Regions from separate parts of the Cytobacillus sp. FSL R5-0377 genome, predicted to be linked through region 3. Evidence: riboswitches for the same ligand, from Rfam matches in the RefSeq annotation. Region 3 holds a riboswitch; each other region holds the start of a gene.

Region 1 (6,393 bases), 770 kb from region 3:
CTTGGCTTTTATATCAAGCTTTTCTTCTGCTGATAGCTCCTCATGGTAGCTTTTTAAGGTCGAAATAACCACAAGAGGACTTGTTTCAGTCATTCCGTAGGCATGCATGAATGGTATTTTGTGCTTTTGCTCGAAGGCTTTAATCATGCCTTTTGGCGCTGCCGAACCTCCACACAGAACCGATCGGAGTGAACTCATGTCATATTTATTTTCATCCAGTTCATTTAATAATCCGAGCCAGATTGTCGGTACTCCGGCTGTTATGGTAACCTTCTCGGATTGAATAAGCTCTGCCAGAAGTTTCGGTGTAAAATATGGCCCCGGCAATACAAGAGCAGTTCCAAACCAGACAGCAGCAAACGGCAGCCCCCATGCATTTACATGGAACATCGGCACAACTGGAAGGGCGATATCTCTCTCGCTTACAGCAGCACTATCTGCCATTCCCAGTGCCATACTGTGAAGAACAATGCCCCTATGGGAATAGACGACACCTTTCGGGTTGCCTGTAGTGGCTGAGGTATAGCACATTCCCGCTGCTGAATTTTCATCCAGATCATCAGGATATTCATAGTTACCGCCCGCTTCATTGATAAGCGTTTCATAGTGATATACCGGCGAAAGAGAAGTCTCAGGCAATTCTTCTTCATCTGTCATAATAATGAATGCCTTGACCGTCTTTAACTCATCCTTAACCTTCTCAATTAGCGGTACAATATCAGGATCAATCAGCAGCACTTTATCTTCGGCATGGTTAATAATATATGTAATATGCTGAGGTGACAGACGAATATTAATTGTGTGCAGAACGGCTCCGCTGCATGGTATGGCAAAATAAGCTTCCAGGTGGCGATGATGATTCCATGCCAGTGTCCCGACCTTATCCCCTCTCTCCACTCCCAGCTTTTGGAGACTCTCTGCCAGCTTTCTGGTTCGTACTGCAATCTCCTTATATGTAAATCTCTGAATTCCGCCGGCCGTTCTTGAAACGACCGTTTTTTTTGGAAAATACTTTTCTGCCCGCTTGATCATTTGCGTCATAGTCAAAGGTGTTTGCATCATCATTACAATTCCCCCTTTTAGAAAACGCTTACATTTAAGATCATAGAGTTCTATGATCTTTTACCTAATTCATTCTCTTTATTTTCACAAAATCCCTTTAATATTTTCTTAATTTTCTAAAATATCCCCATAAGAAAAACCCCCGCCTATTCAGCAAGGGATTCGTGTTTATTAAATAACTCTTTTAATATTTTCAATTTCTCATCTGTATAATGCTTAAAACTGTCATTATAGGATTTTGGATCTTTCGGGTTAGCAAAATGAGTAATTTTTCCTGTCTCTGGGTCAATGAACTTACTGGAAGCCCCGCATCCAAGCCCGATGATTGTCTGCTGTTCTTCCATAATCATAATATTATAGATGCTTTCCTGATTCGGAAGAGCATAGCCGACATTCTCAAGATTGCCAAGGATATTTTTCTGACGGTATAGGTAATAGGGATGGTAATTATGCTTTTTAGTCCAATCCTCAGCCATGTCCATCATTCTTTCAATTTCTTCCCGCTCAGCAACTTTATATTTTTGCTTATTCTTCGTCATTTCCGAAGCACGTTTAAAGGATAAAGTATGAACTGTCAGGGATTCCGGCATTAATTTCTCTGTTTCATCCAATGTATGTGCAAATTCCGGTACACCTTCTCCAGGGAGTCCGATAATCAGATCCATATTAATGTTATTCATTCCCATATCGCGGGCAAGGTGGAACTTATCTACGGTTTCTTCCACTGTATGATGGCGTCCAATAGCTTTCAGTGTCTCCTGAATATAGGACTGGGGATTGATGCTGATTCTGTCAATATTCCATTTTTTCAGCACTTCAAGCTTTTCAGGTGTGATTGTATCCGGACGGCCTGCTTCCACGGTGACCTCCCGAATGTTTTCTACATCTGGAAAAGATTCATACATTTCCTCATAAAGCATATCCATCTCTTCAGCTGTAATGCTTGTTGGAGTCCCTCCGCCATAATAGACAGTGGTAATTTTTACATTATATTCTTTCAGCCATTCTCCCATTTTGCGCATTTCAAAATGAAGGCCGCCAAGAAATGAGTTGACAGAACCCTGTCTGCCATTAATCGCATATGCAGGAAAAGTACAGTACGCGCACTTTGTCGGACAGAACGGAATGCCGATATATATGCTTACCTCATTTTTCAAGTCATAAAGATCCGGCACGACAGCGAGCTGCCGGTCTACAATATTCTGCATAAGCTGGATTTTCTCATCTGTAATCAGGTACTCTTCCTTCAGCTGCTGATGTGCTTCCTTAAGAGGTGTCTGATTCTGCATGGCACGGTGAAGCAATTTTGTGGGACGTACCCCAGTCAGAATTCCCCACTTCTGCGTAATGCCCGTCCAGTCCTGCAAAACAGTCAGGTATACATGAGATACTGCATTCTTGATTTGTTTGAAATTCTCTTTTTCTGACTCAGCCGGAATGAACTCTTTTTCAAAATCAGCTGTAAGTTTATTGCTATTTTTATCAGTAATCTCTGCAGCGGCTTTAATGCGTTCTCCATGCTCAATTTGAAAAGAAATGATCAGATCTGCTGCATCATTCTCACCAAGCACCACTTCACATTCTTCAAAAAAGAGGTTCCCTATCAGCCGAAGCGGCCGATGGAATCGTTCATCCTGTATGCCTAAAATTGAAATGTTCAAATCGATCACCTTTTTTTAAAAATATAATAAATCTGCCGGTGTTTTATCTCAATGACGGCAGCTGCATAGTCTATTTATTCATGTTGGCAAACTCCTTCTAGTGTACATAAATGGGGAAACAAGGTCAATATCAGGAAAGTGAATCCTATAGGTTACTGATATGGTTTCTATACTATCGCTAACTAAAAAAAGAGCCGAATTACTAATCGGGCTCTCATTCATTGAATTTTATTTTAATAGATTCATTTTCTTCAGGAAATCGATTGGATGCTGTTTACGGAAATGTTCTTTAACCATGTAGCTTACGCCGTTCTGATCATTTGATCGCGTCAGCCAGTCCGCTGCTTTTTTTACTTCTGCCGGAGCATTGCCCATTGCCACACCCAATCCTGCTGCTTCAATCATTTCCAGATCATCTTCAGAGTCTCCTATGACGACCATTTGATTTCTGGAAATCCCAAGATGCTCACATAAATAGAGAAGCCCATTCAGTTTTGAGACCCCTGCAGGAACAATGTCCATCCTCAGATCGTTCAGTTTTAAGACTTCTACATTTTCAAACATGCCCCAAATGGCTGTCTTAGCATCCTCAAGGTCTTCCTTATCTTCAAAGTACACTTCGATTTTCGGCGGCGTAACCGGCTCATCTAAAATAGTCTCACTTAAAGAATCCACAAATTGCTGGGAATAAAAAATGGGATCACCCGTTGTAAAAACTGTTTTTGCAAGCATATTGGTATTAAGCTTCGTTTTGTTTGCAAGGGAATATTTTTCGTGCACCAGCCTGATTTGACAGGTAAAGCCTTCAAGCAGGCGCACGATTTCAAACGTTTCATCTTCCTGAATCCTTTTTACAAATATAGGCTTTTCCTGGGAAGCTGCAATATATGCCCCCCTGTGTGTAACCAGCAAAGAATTGGATTTCAATGCTTTAGCCACTTTCTTCGCGGAAGGAAAGCTTCTGGATGTGACAAGTGTTACATAAATTCCCTTTTGCTGCACATATTCAATTGCTTCTTTTGTTGATTTATGAAGTCTTCCATTTGATTGGAGTAGTGTTCCGTCTATGTTTAAAGCAAGCATTCTGTATATCATCCGATTTGCCCCCTATTCTCGGTGTAAAATTGTCCTATTACACTTTTATGAAGGGAGGGACTGGATTAGAACATGACATGGACAATGCAGAAATTTTTTCGTTGATTGCCTGTGTTAGTGAAGGTGTTTAACTGTTTTCATAGATTATTTGAATAAAAGAATTATAAATAGTCATTTACAATTTGGATTCTCCGTATTAAGATGGAGTCATTAAAAACTGCATATCCAAGTTTTGCACTAGGGGAGCTTTTTGGCTGAGAAGAACAATCCGTTCTGACTCTTATTACCCGATCTGGATAATACCAGCGTGGGGAAGTGCAGGTGAACGGCTATCATTTTAGTGTATTGATAACATTCAACTGCATTTCCTATTGGGAATGCAGTTTTTTTATTTTAACCAGGCTGTTTTTGTAAAATTTGTTGTTTTTGGCTCATGTATATTGTCGTTGATTTCCCAGCGAATCGCGGGCAGGCGGTGTGCTTGCACATATGCTCCCGAAGGAGCCTTGCACCTGTCGATACTATCAACACAGTAAGTAATTCAAAAAACAGCAGCAAACCTTACGAAAAAAACTTTTCATTAATACTAGGAGGATGGCAAAATGCAGGAAAATTTTTTATGTGGAACCAGTGAAATTACAGGGTGCAGATTTTCAATTTATCCCATGACTGACAGGTTTGCGGATATTATTTTATCAGCTTTAAAAGAAGTGGATACGAGCAAGGTTTGGATGGAAACAGATGATGTTAGCACCTGTGTGCGAGGCAGGTCCATTCATGTTTTCGATGTGGTTAAAGCTATTTATCTTCAAGCTGTTAAGCATGGTGACCATGTAGTATTTAACGGAACTTTTTCAAATGGATGTCCTGGTGATACTGCAGGAGATGCTTATCTTGCTGAGAATGAGGAATTGGCAAATGAAGAATCAGCAGCAGGTATCAGCCAGGAAGTTGCGGTCCAGTTCGCCCTTTATCCGATGGGGATTCCTGAATACATGAATGTCATTATGGATCAGGTCGAGCTTGCAATGAATCAGGGAATTTTTACAAAAGGGGTGCATTATGCTTCAAGATTAGACGGGGATGCACACTCTGTTTTTAAAACTCTGGAGGACGCTTTTGAAAACTGTAAGAAAAGCAATTCCACCCATATTGTTATGACGGTGAATATGTCTGCCAATAGCCCATCCAAAAAGGGGGCTGAATAATATGCTTGAAAAGTGGAAGCTTCGTGAAGTCATTGTCCTGTCTGTACTCGCTGTCGTGTTTGCAGTTGTATACCTGATATTCATGCAATTTGGCAATGTGCTATATGCAATATTCGGCTTAATTGGATATGATTTTATTTTTGGCATTTGGTTTATTGTTTCAATTCTCGCAGCGTACATAATCAGAAAACCCGGGGCAGCTTTCTTATCGGAAACCATCGCTGCAGCCATTGAAGTCATGATCGGCAATGCTGTCGGTCCCCGCCTGATTCTGTCGGGCATGATTCAGGGGATTGGAGCGGAAGCTGTTTTTGCGGCCACGAAATGGAATAATTACCGGACATGGGTCTTAATTGCTGCCGGCATGGGCTCTTCTGTTACAAGCTTTATTTGGGGCTATTTCATTTCCGGCTATGCGGCCCTCTCACCCGGTTATGTAATGGCTATGTTTTGTGTAAGGATGGTCAGCGGTGCTTTACTGGCAGGCTTGATGGGCAAATGGCTGAGCGAAAGCCTTGCAAAGACCGGAGCATTAAACAGCTTTCCTATTGGCAAAGAGCTGAAAAGGGGAAAACCGGAAAATGGCATTACAGCATAAACAGAACATATTAAAAACAGAGCAGCTTACATTCAGGTATGAAGATGTGAAAAAGCCCATTTTTAAAAATATGCAATTCAGCCTTAATGCAGGGGAAGCAGTTCTATTATTGGGACCCAGCGGCTCGGGAAAAAGCACACTTGCTTTCTGCTTAAATAAATTGTATCCCGAGGCCGCAGATGGCGAATTGGACGGGATCATTTCATTCAAAGGAAAGAGGCTGGAGGAATTCGGCCCTGGTGAAATTAATCAGCACATTGGAATTGTGTTTCAGGACCCTGAAAGCCAATTTTGCATGACCACAGTCGAGGATGAGCTGGCATTTGGACTTGAGAATTTGAAAACGCCGCATGAAGAAATCGGGAATAAGATTGATGAAGCATTGGAGCTTGTTCATCTTTTGCCATATAAATATGCCCCAATTCACACCCTTTCCGGGGGCCAGAAGCAAAAGCTTGCACTGGCATGTGTATTGTCATTGAAACCGGATCTCCTGATTTTAGACGAACCGACAGCAAACCTGGATCCGGCTTCAAGCTATGAACTTACCCGCATCATTAAAGAGCTTAAAGAGAAGAGATCATTCTCCCTTCTAATAATCGAACACAGGCTGGATGATTGGATTGATTTGACCGACCGCTGCGCAGTCCTAAACAGAGAAGGCGAACTATTATTTAATGGAAGCACTGAAGAATGCTTTAATCAATATGCAGAAGAATTTCTGCTTGAGGGCATCTGGCTGCCAAGTTCGGTAAAAGCAGGCCTTTCA
Region 2 (6,393 bases), 1.9 Mb from region 3:
GCCACGTTTAGGTCGCCGGTCATGATCACGGGTTTCATCGCATCCAGCTCCAGTAAATGCTCCAGAATCCGCTCTTCCCAGTTAAGCCGGTATGGCAGACGGGCCAGGTCCCGCTGAGAATTCGGCGTATACACATTCACGAGGTAAAACTCTTCATACTCCAGTGTGAGAATTCTGCCTTCTGGTTCTGTATCGTCATTGCCCAATCCATATCGGACTGATATCGGTTCTTTTTTCGTAAATACGGCTGTCCCGGAATACCCTTTTTTCAGTGCATAATTCCAATATTGATGATAGCCTTCCAAGATGAGCTCAATCTGTCCTTCCTGCAATTTGGACTCCTGGATGCAAAAGATGTCTGCATCCACCTCTTTAAAGTAATCGATGAAGCCCTTTTTCACACAGGCTCTAATGCCATTCACATTCCATGATACAAGTTTCATTGCTTATAAATCTCCTTATGTAAAAAATATACCTGAGTACAACATTACCATGGACCGTCATGTTCTGCACTGTTAAAGCACTGATGTTTGAAGGGCAGCCGGCAATACTAATAGTTCCTGGATATTGGCTGATCTTCTTTGCATGAAATCAACGCAATTCCCTGCTTCATTAATCTTGCTAAAGCCAGCTAAAATAGTCTAAAGAAAGCGGTGTGATAAATATAACAAACTTACTGCCATTAATTCTGAATTTGCACATCTTTGCCTCTATGCCTTTTGGCCAATAAGACAATAAAAATTTTTCTAACTAGAAGACTCCGGTGCTTGATGAGCAGGGCGGCTTACAAATAAAGCCCATATTATTGAACACTTTTCTGTACGGCTTCTTTGAGCTCTCCTGCTGATTTTTCCGGGGATTCCGCTAGGCTGATTGCCGTAATGACTGAAACGCCGTCTGCGCCAGCATCCATTATCGGAGGTGTATTTTTAGCATTTATTCCCCCGATACCCACCACAGGAATCTCGATGGAAGCAGATCTCAATTCTTTTAAAAACGTAAGCCCCTGCACAGCTTTGGCATCCTTCTTTGTGCTTGTCGGATAAATAGGGCCAATGCCTAGGTAGTCGGCCCCCTGCCTGATCGCTGCTTCTGCTTCCATCATATTATGAACGGAGACACCAAGAATTTTGCTGCCAATTATCCTGCGGACCACATCTGCCGGTTCATCCTCCTGGCCAATATGGACACCATCTGCATTTAGGCGAATAGCCAATTCGATATCGTCATTAACAATAAAAGGAATACTGCTCTCTCTGCAGATTGCCTGAAGTTTTTTTGCAAGGCGTTCCTTCTCATTGCCATGCAGGCATCCTGCTCCTTTTTCACGGAATTGAAACAGGGTGATGCCCCCTTGAATCGCTGATCGGAGAATTTCTTCAGGATCTTGATGGCAATTAACGCTTCCCATGATGAAATATACCTTTAGCCAGTCTCTCATTTGTTTAGTATTGACTTCCATGTATGAGGCTCTCCTTTTTCTTGGCATTAAAGGCCCAATGATTGGTTGGCCCATGGCCGCTGCCAATTTTTAAGTCATTTTCAATTGCTGCCTGGATAAATTGCTTAGCGCGATCTGCAGCCAGGGGTACAGATAGGCCGTCAGCGAGGCCAGCTGTGATGGCAGCCGAAAAAGTGCAGCCTGTGCCGTGCGTGTTCACTGTTTCGATTCTATTACTCTTGAATTCGGTAAAACATTCTCCATCAAATAATAGATCCGCAGCCATTTTTCCCTCCTCATGGCCGCCCTTTATGATGACATGTCTTGCTCCAAGCCTGTGCAATTCATAAGCAGCCTTCTTTTTATCATCCATAGACCGGATGATAGTATCCGTTAATACCTCTGCTTCTGGAATATTGGGTGTAATCACCATGGAAAGCGGAATCAAATGCTTTTTCATTGCTAAAATAGCTTCAGTCTGAAGAAGGCTTGCTCCGCCCTTAGCAATCATCACAGGATCAATGACGATATTTTTCCAGCCGTAATTTGCCATCTCCTTTGAAACAGTTTCAATGATCTCAGCACTGAACAGCATTCCAGTTTTGACTGCATCCGGACTTAAATCTTCTCCTATGGATTGTATTTGGGATGCAACCGCATCTGCGGTCATTGGAAAAACTCCCTGTACTCCTCTGGTGTTTTGGGCGGTTACGGCAGTTAAAGCTGACATGCCGAATACACCCAGTTCCTGAAAGGTTTTTAAGTCTGCCTGAATACCTGCACCTCCTCCGCTGTCTGATCCCGCTATAGTTAATGCTTTGTTCACTTTCATATGTATTGCCTCCTATCCTTCCGTTTTTTCAATTGAACCGCGCATTTCAACATCTTCAGCTGAAATATTATATAAGCTGTTCAAAAACTCTATCTGGAAAGTGCCCGGGCCCCTGCCATCTGTTTTTTCTGCTGCGATTTCGGCGGCAGAGCCATATACGACCAGAGCAGCAGCTGCCGCTATTACAGGATCTTTTTCAACTGCTGCGAAAGCTCCTACGACAGAAGTCAAAAGACATCCGGCACCCGTTACCTTCGTTAATAGGGAATGTCCATTGCGGATGGTAAATGTAGTATGTCCATCTGTAACAATGTCCTGTTTGCCTGTTATGACGGTGACTGAACCAAGTTTATTTGCTGCAGATTTGGCAAGCTCTAATGTGTTTCCTTCTGCTTCTCCTGCATCGACGCCCTTAATATTCCATTGCTGTCCTGCGGCATTGGCGATTTCTGCCGCATTGCCTCTTATGATGCTAATATCTAATTCTTTCATTATTCGATTGGCAGTTTCTGTGCGGTAGGCAGTGGCGCCGGCGCCAACAGGATCAAAAATAACCGGCACCCCATGCTGATTGGCTGATTTTCCTGCGATAAGCATACTTTTCACTTCTTTTTCAGACAGTGTTCCCATATTCAGAACCAGTGCCCCGGCGATTTTAGCCATATCACCCGCCTCTTCATGCGCATAGGCCATGACAGGTGATGCTCCAATAGCCAGCAGGCCATTGGCAGTGAAATTGGTTACTACTACATTGGTGATATTATGTACTAATGGATTTATCTCTCTTACTTTCTCCAATAGGCTGGTAATTTCTTGAATGTTCACATCTATTCCTCCTCTGCAAATGCTGCTTAATAGTTTCTTAAGGGAACACAAAAAGCCAGATCCCATATATGGACCTGGCTGAATAATCTGTAGAGAGTCATTTGGTTCTCCGCAATTACTACTTTCCTACGCTGGTATAATCCAGATCAGGTCCGAAGGGTAAAAAACAGTCCGGTTTCTTTCTCAGCCCGCGAGCATCGGGCACCCCTAGCAGTAAAACTATTAAGTTGGCTGTTTTTATCTTAGCCTGAATCGTGAAATCTGTAAAGCTTGCAATTCTGCCGCTTCCTCTTTAAGGTGTAAGTAAGAATACATAGCTTGGAGGATTCAGATATGGCTGAACACCATTTTTACTTGAAAGCACATTGGCCTGGTCTTCGCAATGATGTGGGGGAAATAGAAACAGGCGGCTTGAGAACAAAGGTATCCATTCCACCGGAAATGGACGGTCCCGGAATCGGAACGAATCCGGATGAAATGCTGCTTGGGGCGGCGGCTGCTTGTTATATTATTACCCTTGCAGCCATGATGGAACGCAGCCGGCTCGATAAAGAGGACCTCACGATGGAGTCAGTCGGAATTGTGGATGTCACAAAAGGTGTGATTACGTACAAAAAGATTATTCATCGTCCAGTTATCGTGCTGAAGGCAGACGCCGATGGAAAGGACTATACACTTGCTAAGAAGCTGGCGCAAAAAGCGGAAGCATCCTGTATGATCTCAAGGGCCATTAAAGGAAATGTGGAAGTCGAAGTACAGGAAACCATCCGCAATAATAAAACAAACGAAACACCGGCAGGATAGCCGGTGTTTCGTTCAGATTAAAGAGCCCATTTACGGATGGCCAGTGCAACGCCGGCTTCATCATTCGTTCCTGTTACAGCATCGGCTGTTTCTTTAACAATGTCCTGTGCATTTCCCATCGCTACTCCCCAGCCTGATTCCTCAATCATGGCAATATCGTTCAAGCTGTCTCCCATGGCCATTACATTTTCCATTGAAATACCAAGGAGTTCGGTTACTTTGAGGATTCCTATGGCTTTGTTGATGCCTAAAGCATTGACTTCAATATTGGTTAAGCTTGAGTTGGTAATTTCGAGATCGCCCTTTGATCGAAGTTCCTTATGGATCAGTTCCCTGATCGCATCATCTGAAATATCAAACCCAAATTTAAGCCATTCATGGTCATGGATATTTTCCGGCATTTCGTTCATCCACACCCGTTCACAGCTGGTTGCCCAGAAATTGGTCTTGTGTGTCTGAGACAGATTCCACATCCATTCCATTACTTTAGAATCCACTGGAGCTCTTAAAATGGATTCACCATCAGGTCCAAATATTTCGCTGCCATTTACCGTGATCAAATAAGAATTTAATTCAAGAGAATCAGCATGATCGCCTGCCGTTAATCTGGATCTGCCAGTGCTCAAAATAACTTCGATGCCTTTCTCCTTTGCCTCTTTTATAGCTGCACGGTTCTCTTCAGGAATTTCTCCTTTGGAATTCAGTAATGTTCCATCCATATCAAGGGCGATTAATTTAATTTGCGGTGGAATTTTAGAATCTTTCATAATCCTCTTCCTTTCTTCTATTAACACAATAAAGCCATTATATAGGTAAGCCGGCTTTCCTTCAAAGAAGGCGCATTCCAGATGAATACTTTTAAGGAAAATGGAAATACCTGTATGTATTAAATATTAAAGGTGATGTTACTATGTATCTCGCACTTGTGATGATCGTATGGATTTTGTTCGCTTACCGCTTTATTGACTGGTCGCAGTGGAGAAAGCAATATCCGACTGTTTTATTTTTTATTGCAATCAACCTGACCTACAATATGCTCTATTTTAATCATACACTATGGGCTTTTAGAGGCATTACGGCGGAATGGCTGAATCATTCAATTATTAACTTAGCCTTCACTTTTTTTATTACACCTATGGCTCTGATCATTTATCTGCAGCGCTACCCTGAATATAAAAAACAGGGATACATATACTCTGCTGTATGGATTGGCTTTTTTACGATTATTCAATCACTGTTTGCCCACAAAGGAATGTATGTGTACGATAACGGCTGGAACAGCTGGCATAATATTTGGCTGAATATCGCTTTATTTGCTGTATTGCGAATCCACTATCGAAGACCGGCGGTTGCCATGCTGATTTCCCTGCCTGCTGCGGTGGTATTCTATTTATTATTCCCTGTTCCATTGGACAGCCTAAAATAAATGCATACATAAAGCGAGGTGTACTGGAATGATTATTCAGAACGATTTGTCTGTTTTCTTATTTTTGCTCCTTCTGTTCGCAACCTATGCATCGATGTGGTTTTATTTAATTAGGAAAAAAACAAATAAATAATTTAGCGCAGACCAAATGGTTTGCGCTTTTTGTGTATACTCTTAATACATGCCAAAAAAATGAAGCGATTTGCTTCTATCTGTCGTCTAACTGTCAGTCAAATAAAAGTCAGCCGGTATCGGCAGGCTGGCATTTAAGCTGGGAGGCAAACATGTGAGCATTGAAGAGTATATATAACGGTCAATAACGGATCAAGCGGACCGTGCTCTCGTTCTTGAGATGTTTATGGATGAGTATGGCACCGTTCTGAAACGATTAATATACAGCTATGTGAAAGACTGGAATACTGCAAGCGATCTGACACAGGATACTTATATTACTGTGTGTTTGAAAAGCTGGAAAATAGCGTAAATATGCCGATTGAAGATGAAAAGGTTTCGTTAATTATTAACAAATATCGTGCTGCAGAAGGTACTGTCCATCAGGCAGAAGATGTTGAGGTGGTTATGCATGAAGAACTGCATAATGAGGCTCGTCCATTCAAGCTGTCCCTAAGCAATGAAAATCATCCTTCCAGAGCCATTAAATCATGTATATAAAGAATTATCTTTAAAACGAACAGATGAGATCCTAAAGGGTTTAAGGCCGGCAGAAGTATTCCAGCTATATCTGTTTGCGGAGGAAGTTAAGGACTTTTATACTCAATATGTCCTGTTTAACCATGACCCGCATGTCGAAAAGCCATTTCCTGATCTAAATGCTTATCCCAATGGGATCAACCAGTCAGCTTCTATACCAGAAGAACAGACTTTATCTTTGGATTCGGACTAAGCAGGAACAGCGATGGAATATGGAAAGTAAACTGGATGCCAATCCAGTAAATGATCCAGCTTGTACCAATTATGGTGCAGGCTCTTTCCTTTTATCTGAATTGGCCTCCAAAGAAAACAATGATCGCGAGGACCGATGAAAGAAAAAGCGTGAGGATAATG
Region 3 (6,393 bases):
TGGCTGTAGCACTTCCGGATTCAGGTCTAGGCCATGTAGGCGGACTTGACGGCGGAAAATTCTTTGTCATCTTTGCCGGCGGTATGATTGGATTAATCATTATGCGTTTTGCCGCAAATCTCTTTGTGGATCTGCTTCATCGCAGACCTGGGCTTGAGATTGCAGCTTTTGGTATTGTCGGCTGGGTTGGTGTTAAACTGGCTGTCTATACAATGTCACATCCGGCTCTTGAAATCCTTCCTGAAGGTTTTGCTAAGTCAGCTGAATGGAAAATTACATTCTATGCTGTATTAGTTGGAATTGCATTGGCTGGATGGTTCCTTTCTAAGGAGAAACAGGAAGTGCCAGCAGAGGAACAAGCAAGCTGATCAAAAAGGGCGGAAATTATCCGCCTTTTTTTAGTGAACACAAATCAATCAAACGTTTGATTGATTTGCCCTGATCCCTGTTGCTGCCTGCTGAAGAACTTTTAAATCAAATGGAGGAAAAATCCTCTATTTATGAGTGAAATGCAGTAAATGGGAAATATTAATTTTAGAAACGGAACGAAGGGAGCAAAATAGATTGTCTAAAAGAGATAAGCAAAATACAAAACAGACACAAGGCCCCAAAGAAGAGATGGAGCTTGTCAATGAATTTGGAAAGCATGAAGAGGATCAGCCGGTACCTCAGCCTAAGGATTATAATGAGATCGAATACTAAAACATATGTCTTTCGTATATCCATTTTCGGCCATAAAGTAAAAAAAGAGACCCTGCAGAGGTCTCTTCAGATATCATTTATGTCCATCATAAGCAAAAACGCGTTTATCCAAGTATACATGAAAGAACCATTCACCTGCACCTATCAAAAGGGCAGAGATAAAGGCTGCCATTGCCAAGCCGTCTTTCCCGGACACCATTAATTCACATAAAAGCCAGATGGCAAAAAAGCTTAAACCAATGTCAGAAATGGTTGCTATGGTATTCCTTTTTGTATGCTCTGTTTCGTCACCTGACATACGGAATATCATCATATCCCCCAGAACATAAGCCCCTAGAGTGAGAATGACGCTAATAATGAGTGTTTCAGTAAAGCTGATATCAAAAATTCCAGTCAAAATAATTCCCAGCATTGCGGTAATCATAACAAATTTAAGCAATATCGCTTCAATATGCTCCATGGTGAAATCCTCCCTCTTGTTTTAGGTAACTATACCCTGAGACAGGGGGGATAATCATTAAATTACAGAAAATTGGAAGTTTCCCTAGATCGACGCGAAAATCCCCGATGCTTTGGCAACCACCTGATCCTGATCGTTATAAATCAGGCAATCCGTATGGCTGAGAGTTCGTCCTCTTTTAACGAGGTGAGCATCGGCAATTAGATATTCCCCTGTCGCGCCCTTTAGGAACGTTACCTTTAAATCAGCGGTCACCACAGACTGCAGCTGATCTTCACCCGGCTCAAAAATATTTCCCATCGCTACATCTGCAAGAGTAGAGATAATTCCTCCATGAACCAGTCCAGCGCTGTTAATAAAGAGCGGCTGGACTGGCAAAGTGACTTTCATATTACTTTTACTGACTCTTTCGTAATGGAATTTCAGAAACTCATCAAAAGGCTGCTTGATTAACATTTGGTACACTCCAATTTCATTTAGTTAAGATGGTTATTCCCGATTCTTTGTGAAATCCCTGCTTATTGAGACTCTTTTTTTGCCAGGGAGAGACTCCAAAATTATTACATGGTTTCAAATAATCCATAAAAATGATATTATTTTCAATAAATTCAAAAAAAGGCGGGCGGGAAAATGGCAAAAGTAGAGAATATTAGTTTCGCTGAAAACTTTCCTATTTCATTTAAGGAGCTTGAAAAGGAAGCGGAGAAAGTGATGGGAGCAGACGGTTTTGGCTATGTTCAATCAGGAGCCGGCGGGGAAGAAACGCTTAGAAAGAATATCGACTCCTTTGCAAAATACTCAATTGTGCCGAGAATGCTGAAGGATGTTTCCATGCCGGATATAAGTGTGAACATATTTGGAAAAACATATCCTTATCCTATTTTCCTTGCTCCGATTGGAATGCAGCGGCTTGAACATAATGAGGGAGAAATGGCATCTGCACGTGCAGCAGCTTCATTTGGCATTCCATTTATCCAGAGCACAGTTTCCAGTTATTCCATTGAAGAAATAGCCAGCACCACAGGCACGAGTCCCAAATGGTTCCAGCTATATTGGTCCAATTATGAAGAAGCATCGTTCAGCATGGTCCGGCGCGCGGAGGAAGCGGGGTATGAGGCCATTGTGTTAACGGTTGATACGGTGATGATGGGATGGAGGGAGGCTGATCTAAGAAATAACTTTTCCCCCTTAAAGCTTGGCTATGGAAAAGCTAATTATGAAAGTGATCCAGTCTTTATGGCCTCTCTCCAGGATGGCGATATCGTACAGGGAATCCTTAATAATATTCATCATCCAACATTAAGCTGGGAGCATATTGCGAGATTAAAGGAGAAAACAAGCCTGCCCATTTTATTAAAGGGCATTCTCCACCCTGAAGATGCCGGGCTGGCCGTTGAAAGAGGGATAGATGGAATCATTGTCTCCAATCATGGCGGCAGACAGCTTGATGGAGTGATTGCGGCGATTGATGCGCTCGGACCGATTGCGAAGGAAGTTAAAGGGCGGATCCCGGTTTTGTTTGACAGCGGCATTCGACGAGGTTCAGATGTGGTTAAAGCTCTGGCGCTGGGAGCCGACGCCGTTTGCCTGGGGAGGCCGTATGTGTATGGCCTGGCCATTGGCGGGCAGGCTGGAGTTGAAAAAGTACTTGCCAACTTTATAGAAGAAACAAAAGTGTCGCTTTCCCTGGCAGGGGTAGGGAGCTTAAAGGATATTGCCGGTCTGCAGCTAATTCGAATGAAGTATTAAGTGTTATCAAACTTCCTGCCATGAAAAATTATAGTCTATGAAAAAGAGCCAAAATGAAAACGGACAAGCCTATTGCGCTAATTAATGACGAATCTGTTCAAAGCTCCGCAGCAGAAAATGATGAGCGCTTAATTCAATCCATCAAGAAAAGTATATAAGCGAAAAGATTGATGACATTGACGGAATAATTTGATAAGCTTGAAGTAGCTTATCAAATTAAATATCTATGTAACTACTAGGGGTGCCCCGAATGCGTGGGCTGAGAGGAAAGCGCGTATAGCTTTCCGACTCTTATGGACCTGATCTGGTTAATGCCAGCGGAGGGAAGTAGGATTTGACTATATGTCGATTCATTTACTTTAACCAAGCCAGGTCCTTGTCGGGATCTGGCTTTTTTGTATACATACTTCTCATCCTGATAAGCAATCAGGCTGCCCTTTTAGAAAGGAGGTATAGATGAACAAAACCCGATTGTTAACTGCGATGGCTTTATTTGTAGCAATAGGGACACTCGGATCCCATTTGCTCTGGTTTCCCGCAGGAGCAGCTAAGGCCTATCCGGTCCAGCATGCGGTAAATGTATTGGCAGCGGTGACACTTGGTCCCCTGCCGGCAGCAGCTGTCGCTTTTATGATTGCATTGCTGCGTAATTTGCTTGGATTCGGGACGCTGCTTGCGTTCCTAGGCGGAATGATCGGTGCGTTTTTGGCTGGTGTTCTTTATTTGAAATTCAGACGGAAAATATGGGCTGCCATTGGAGAGGTAGTGGGCACCGGCATAATTGGTGCATTGTTTGCCGTTCCGTACGCAAAGCTTCTCATGGGCAGTTCAGCTGGTGCATTCTTCTTCATGCCGCCGTTTCTGATCAGCAGCATTGCCGGTGCGGCGATAGGCTGGATGGTATTGGCGAAGGTTAAAGAGAAAAATCTGATTCGAGCAATGGGATGATTTTGGGATGGAATGCGGTTGGGTATGCTCAGGACGAGGAATTCCAGAAGAATAACCTGACTTTATGAGCATTTTTCACGGATTTATAGCGATATCCCAAAGTTATGAGAGGAAAACTTCAAGCTAGGTAAAAAACAATTAAAAACGTTAGAAAACTGCTAGGGGCGCTACGGCTGAGATAAGGAGCTTTTTCCTTTGTCCCTTGGAACCTGATCTGGATAATGCCAGCGCAGGGAAGCAGTGAGGACCTCAATCTAAATCCTCATGCTTTTTCCCCGGCAGCTTCTGAGTTTAATAGGAGGCTATTTTTTATGACTTTTTCAGAGATTTTGCGCAAAGAAAATGAAGATTTATTTCAGATGATATTTGAGCACCCATTTGTCCAGGGCATTGGGAGAGGAGATGTGCCGAAAGAGGCGCTTGCTCATTACATTAAAGCGGACTTTGAGTATTTGAATGCATTCATGCATATTTATGGGATTGCCATTTCAAAATCTGCGGAGCGCAAGGATATTGCTTATTTTAATCAGCAGATAGAATTTGTATTGAACAGCGAAGTGCATCCTCATCATAATTTCTGCCAGCAGATTGGGGTAGATTATGAAGCATTGCAGGGGTATCCGCTCCCTCCGACAGCTGATCATTATGTAAAACATATGATGTATCATGCCCACACAGGCGGAATGGGTGAAATCCTCGCTGCATTATTGCCTTGTCCATGGACATATTGGGAGATTGGGCTTGAGCTCATGAAGCAATATGAGCCAGATGAGAACCATCCGTTTTATCCATGGATCTCATTTTATGCAAATCTAAGAGTCGAAGCGGTGACCATGAATATGAGAAACCGTTTGGATGAGCTTGCTGAAGGGGCATCACCGGAAGAAAGACAGCGGATGAAGGATGCTTTCCGGAAAAGCTGCCAGCTGGAGCTTGGTTTCTGGGAGATGGCTTATACCTGTGAAAAGTGGCCGGCAGGCATTCCGGCAGCAACTTCATAAAACCATTATTTGCCTGAAGCTCTTACTGCAGGTGTTTCGAAAATTAAAATTCATAGTAGGGGGTGCACTAAATAGTGCGCCTCTTTTTTGTTATAAAAAACGTTTAAAAATGCTCAAAGAGTGGCTCTAAACGAATGTAATGAAATTGTAATAATCAAACGGTTGATACTCAGAAACGGATGTTTAATCACTTTCTAATATTACTGGAAAGCGAAGTGATGAAAAATTTCAAGAAAAGATTGGGAATGGTAATTTATGCCCCGTTTTAACCTTCTGGCCTGAAGGTATTTATAACTTAAACCCTAAATTTACTCGTACATCGTCCCGCTATGCAAAAGCCGAAAGGAGATGGAAATATGAGTGTTCAAAAAAGTACGGATAGCTCCAGCCTTGCAGAAGTTATAGACAGGATCTTAGACAAAGGAATTGTGATTGATGCATTTGTGAGAGTTTCTCTTGTCGGGATCGAAATTCTGACAGTTGAAGCGCGAGTGGTCATTGCCAGTGTGGATACGTGGCTGCGCTATGCTGAAGCGGTTGGTTTATTAACAGATGAAGTGCAAGAGGATGGCCTTATGGATAGAGGACAAAATCAGAAACCGCAATTTAGCGTATAGAGAAAAAAATTAAACATTAAAAAGAAATGAGGCAGTAAACATGGAAAATCAAGAAGCAAACAATCAGACAGGAAATGAAATTAATAATCAGAGCAGTGAAGCAACACAAAATCAGGAAGTAAATCAGTGCAGCGAAGAAAATGAGCAAGCCGAAAACGGCAATGAATTGAAAGAAAAGAAGGAAGGCTCTAACTTTTCTATGAATCTGGCTATTGTGGGCGGGGTTGTAGGAGCAGGAATAGGGTTGCTTGCGAATCCTCAGACGAGCAAAAAAATCATTTCAAACTTAAGCGATTCTGAATTTGTAAAGGTTGCAGGAAAGGAATTTAAAAAGACGGCCCAGGAGCTTCTTGCCGGGCAAGCACAAAACAGTGTTAAACATTTAGCTGAGGGTTATCTGAGTAAAATTGAGGACGGACTTCTTTCTCCTAAAAAGGATCGCGGAGGAGATGAGAAGTATCAGGAAATCAAGGAAGAGAACAAACACTTAAATGAACGTCTGCAAAGAATTGAAAATATGTTGAACGATCTGGTGGAATCCAAGTAACAATAAGTCTTTTTTTTATGAACCGGGGTGATTTAGATGGACAAAAGAGTAAGGAAAGTCGTTAAAAAGATTGCAAAAAGTGCGATTAAGCGTGCCCCGGAGCCGCTGAAAGAAAAAGCAAAGGAAGTAGTAGCGGAAAAGGCAAAGGAGAAAATCACAGAAAGTATTCAGAACAAAGGAGAAGAATTTACCGAGAAGCTGGAGAGTGCACGAGACGATTTTGCCGATAATGTCCATGAAAAAGCAGGAGAAGCAAAAGAAAAAACCCAGGAAGTATTGCTTTCTGCAAGAGAGAAGCTGGGAAAGGTTGTTGAAGCCGGGGAAAGCTTCCAAGAGAAAATGTCTTCAGCAAATGAAGATAAACATGAC

The links. A riboswitch is a leader RNA that binds a small molecule or an ion and turns the genes downstream of it on or off. The one in region 3 is predicted to bind thiamine pyrophosphate.
Region 1: another riboswitch for thiamine pyrophosphate. It lies ahead of NSQ49_RS06315 (Ykof family thiamine-binding protein); the one in region 3 lies ahead of thiW (energy coupling factor transporter S component ThiW).
Region 2: another riboswitch for thiamine pyrophosphate. It lies ahead of thiM (hydroxyethylthiazole kinase); the one in region 3 lies ahead of thiW (energy coupling factor transporter S component ThiW).

What each region holds. Positions count from the first base shown of each region.
Region 1 covers NZ_JBBORA010000001.1:1,263,604-1,269,996, forward strand. Annotated here, with positions in the region: gene NSQ49_RS06300 (long-chain fatty acid--CoA ligase) at 1-1,062, opposite strand, end outside; gene NSQ49_RS06305 (coproporphyrinogen III oxidase) at 1,209-2,723, opposite strand; gene NSQ49_RS06310 (Cof-type HAD-IIB family hydrolase) at 2,952-3,818, opposite strand; TPP riboswitch at 4,048-4,149, shown strand; gene NSQ49_RS06315 (Ykof family thiamine-binding protein) at 4,421-5,026, shown strand; gene NSQ49_RS06320 (ECF transporter S component) at 5,028-5,624, shown strand; gene NSQ49_RS06325 (ABC transporter ATP-binding protein) at 5,608-6,393, shown strand, end outside.
Region 2 covers NZ_JBBORA010000001.1:124,119-130,511, reverse strand. Annotated here, with positions in the region: gene NSQ49_RS00635 (exodeoxyribonuclease III) at 1-443, opposite strand, end outside; gene thiE (thiamine phosphate synthase) at 803-1,462, opposite strand; gene thiD (bifunctional hydroxymethylpyrimidine kinase/phosphomethylpyrimidine kinase) at 1,446-2,273, opposite strand; gene thiM (hydroxyethylthiazole kinase) at 2,286-3,098, opposite strand; TPP riboswitch at 3,205-3,317, opposite strand; gene NSQ49_RS00615 (OsmC family protein) at 3,432-3,902, shown strand; gene NSQ49_RS00610 (Cof-type HAD-IIB family hydrolase) at 3,920-4,669, opposite strand; gene NSQ49_RS00605 (CBO0543 family protein) at 4,813-5,328, shown strand; gene NSQ49_RS00600 (hypothetical protein) at 5,785-6,000, shown strand; gene NSQ49_RS00595 (hypothetical protein) at 5,960-6,232, shown strand; gene NSQ49_RS00590 (hypothetical protein) at 6,324-6,393, opposite strand, start outside.
Region 3 covers NZ_JBBORA010000001.1:2,031,620-2,038,012, reverse strand. Annotated here, with positions in the region: gene NSQ49_RS10505 (TerC family protein) at 1-368, shown strand, start outside; gene NSQ49_RS10500 (hypothetical protein) at 565-702, shown strand; gene NSQ49_RS10495 (DUF2512 family protein) at 776-1,162, opposite strand; gene NSQ49_RS10490 (PaaI family thioesterase) at 1,247-1,618, opposite strand; gene NSQ49_RS10485 (alpha-hydroxy-acid oxidizing protein) at 1,793-2,911, shown strand; TPP riboswitch at 3,139-3,254, shown strand; gene thiW (energy coupling factor transporter S component ThiW) at 3,368-3,859, shown strand; TPP riboswitch at 4,010-4,112, shown strand; gene tenA (thiaminase II) at 4,171-4,860, shown strand; gene gvpA (gas vesicle structural protein GvpA) at 5,217-5,477, shown strand; gene NSQ49_RS10465 (gas vesicle protein GvpP) at 5,518-6,024, shown strand; gene gvpQ (gas vesicle protein GvpQ) at 6,061-6,393, shown strand, end outside.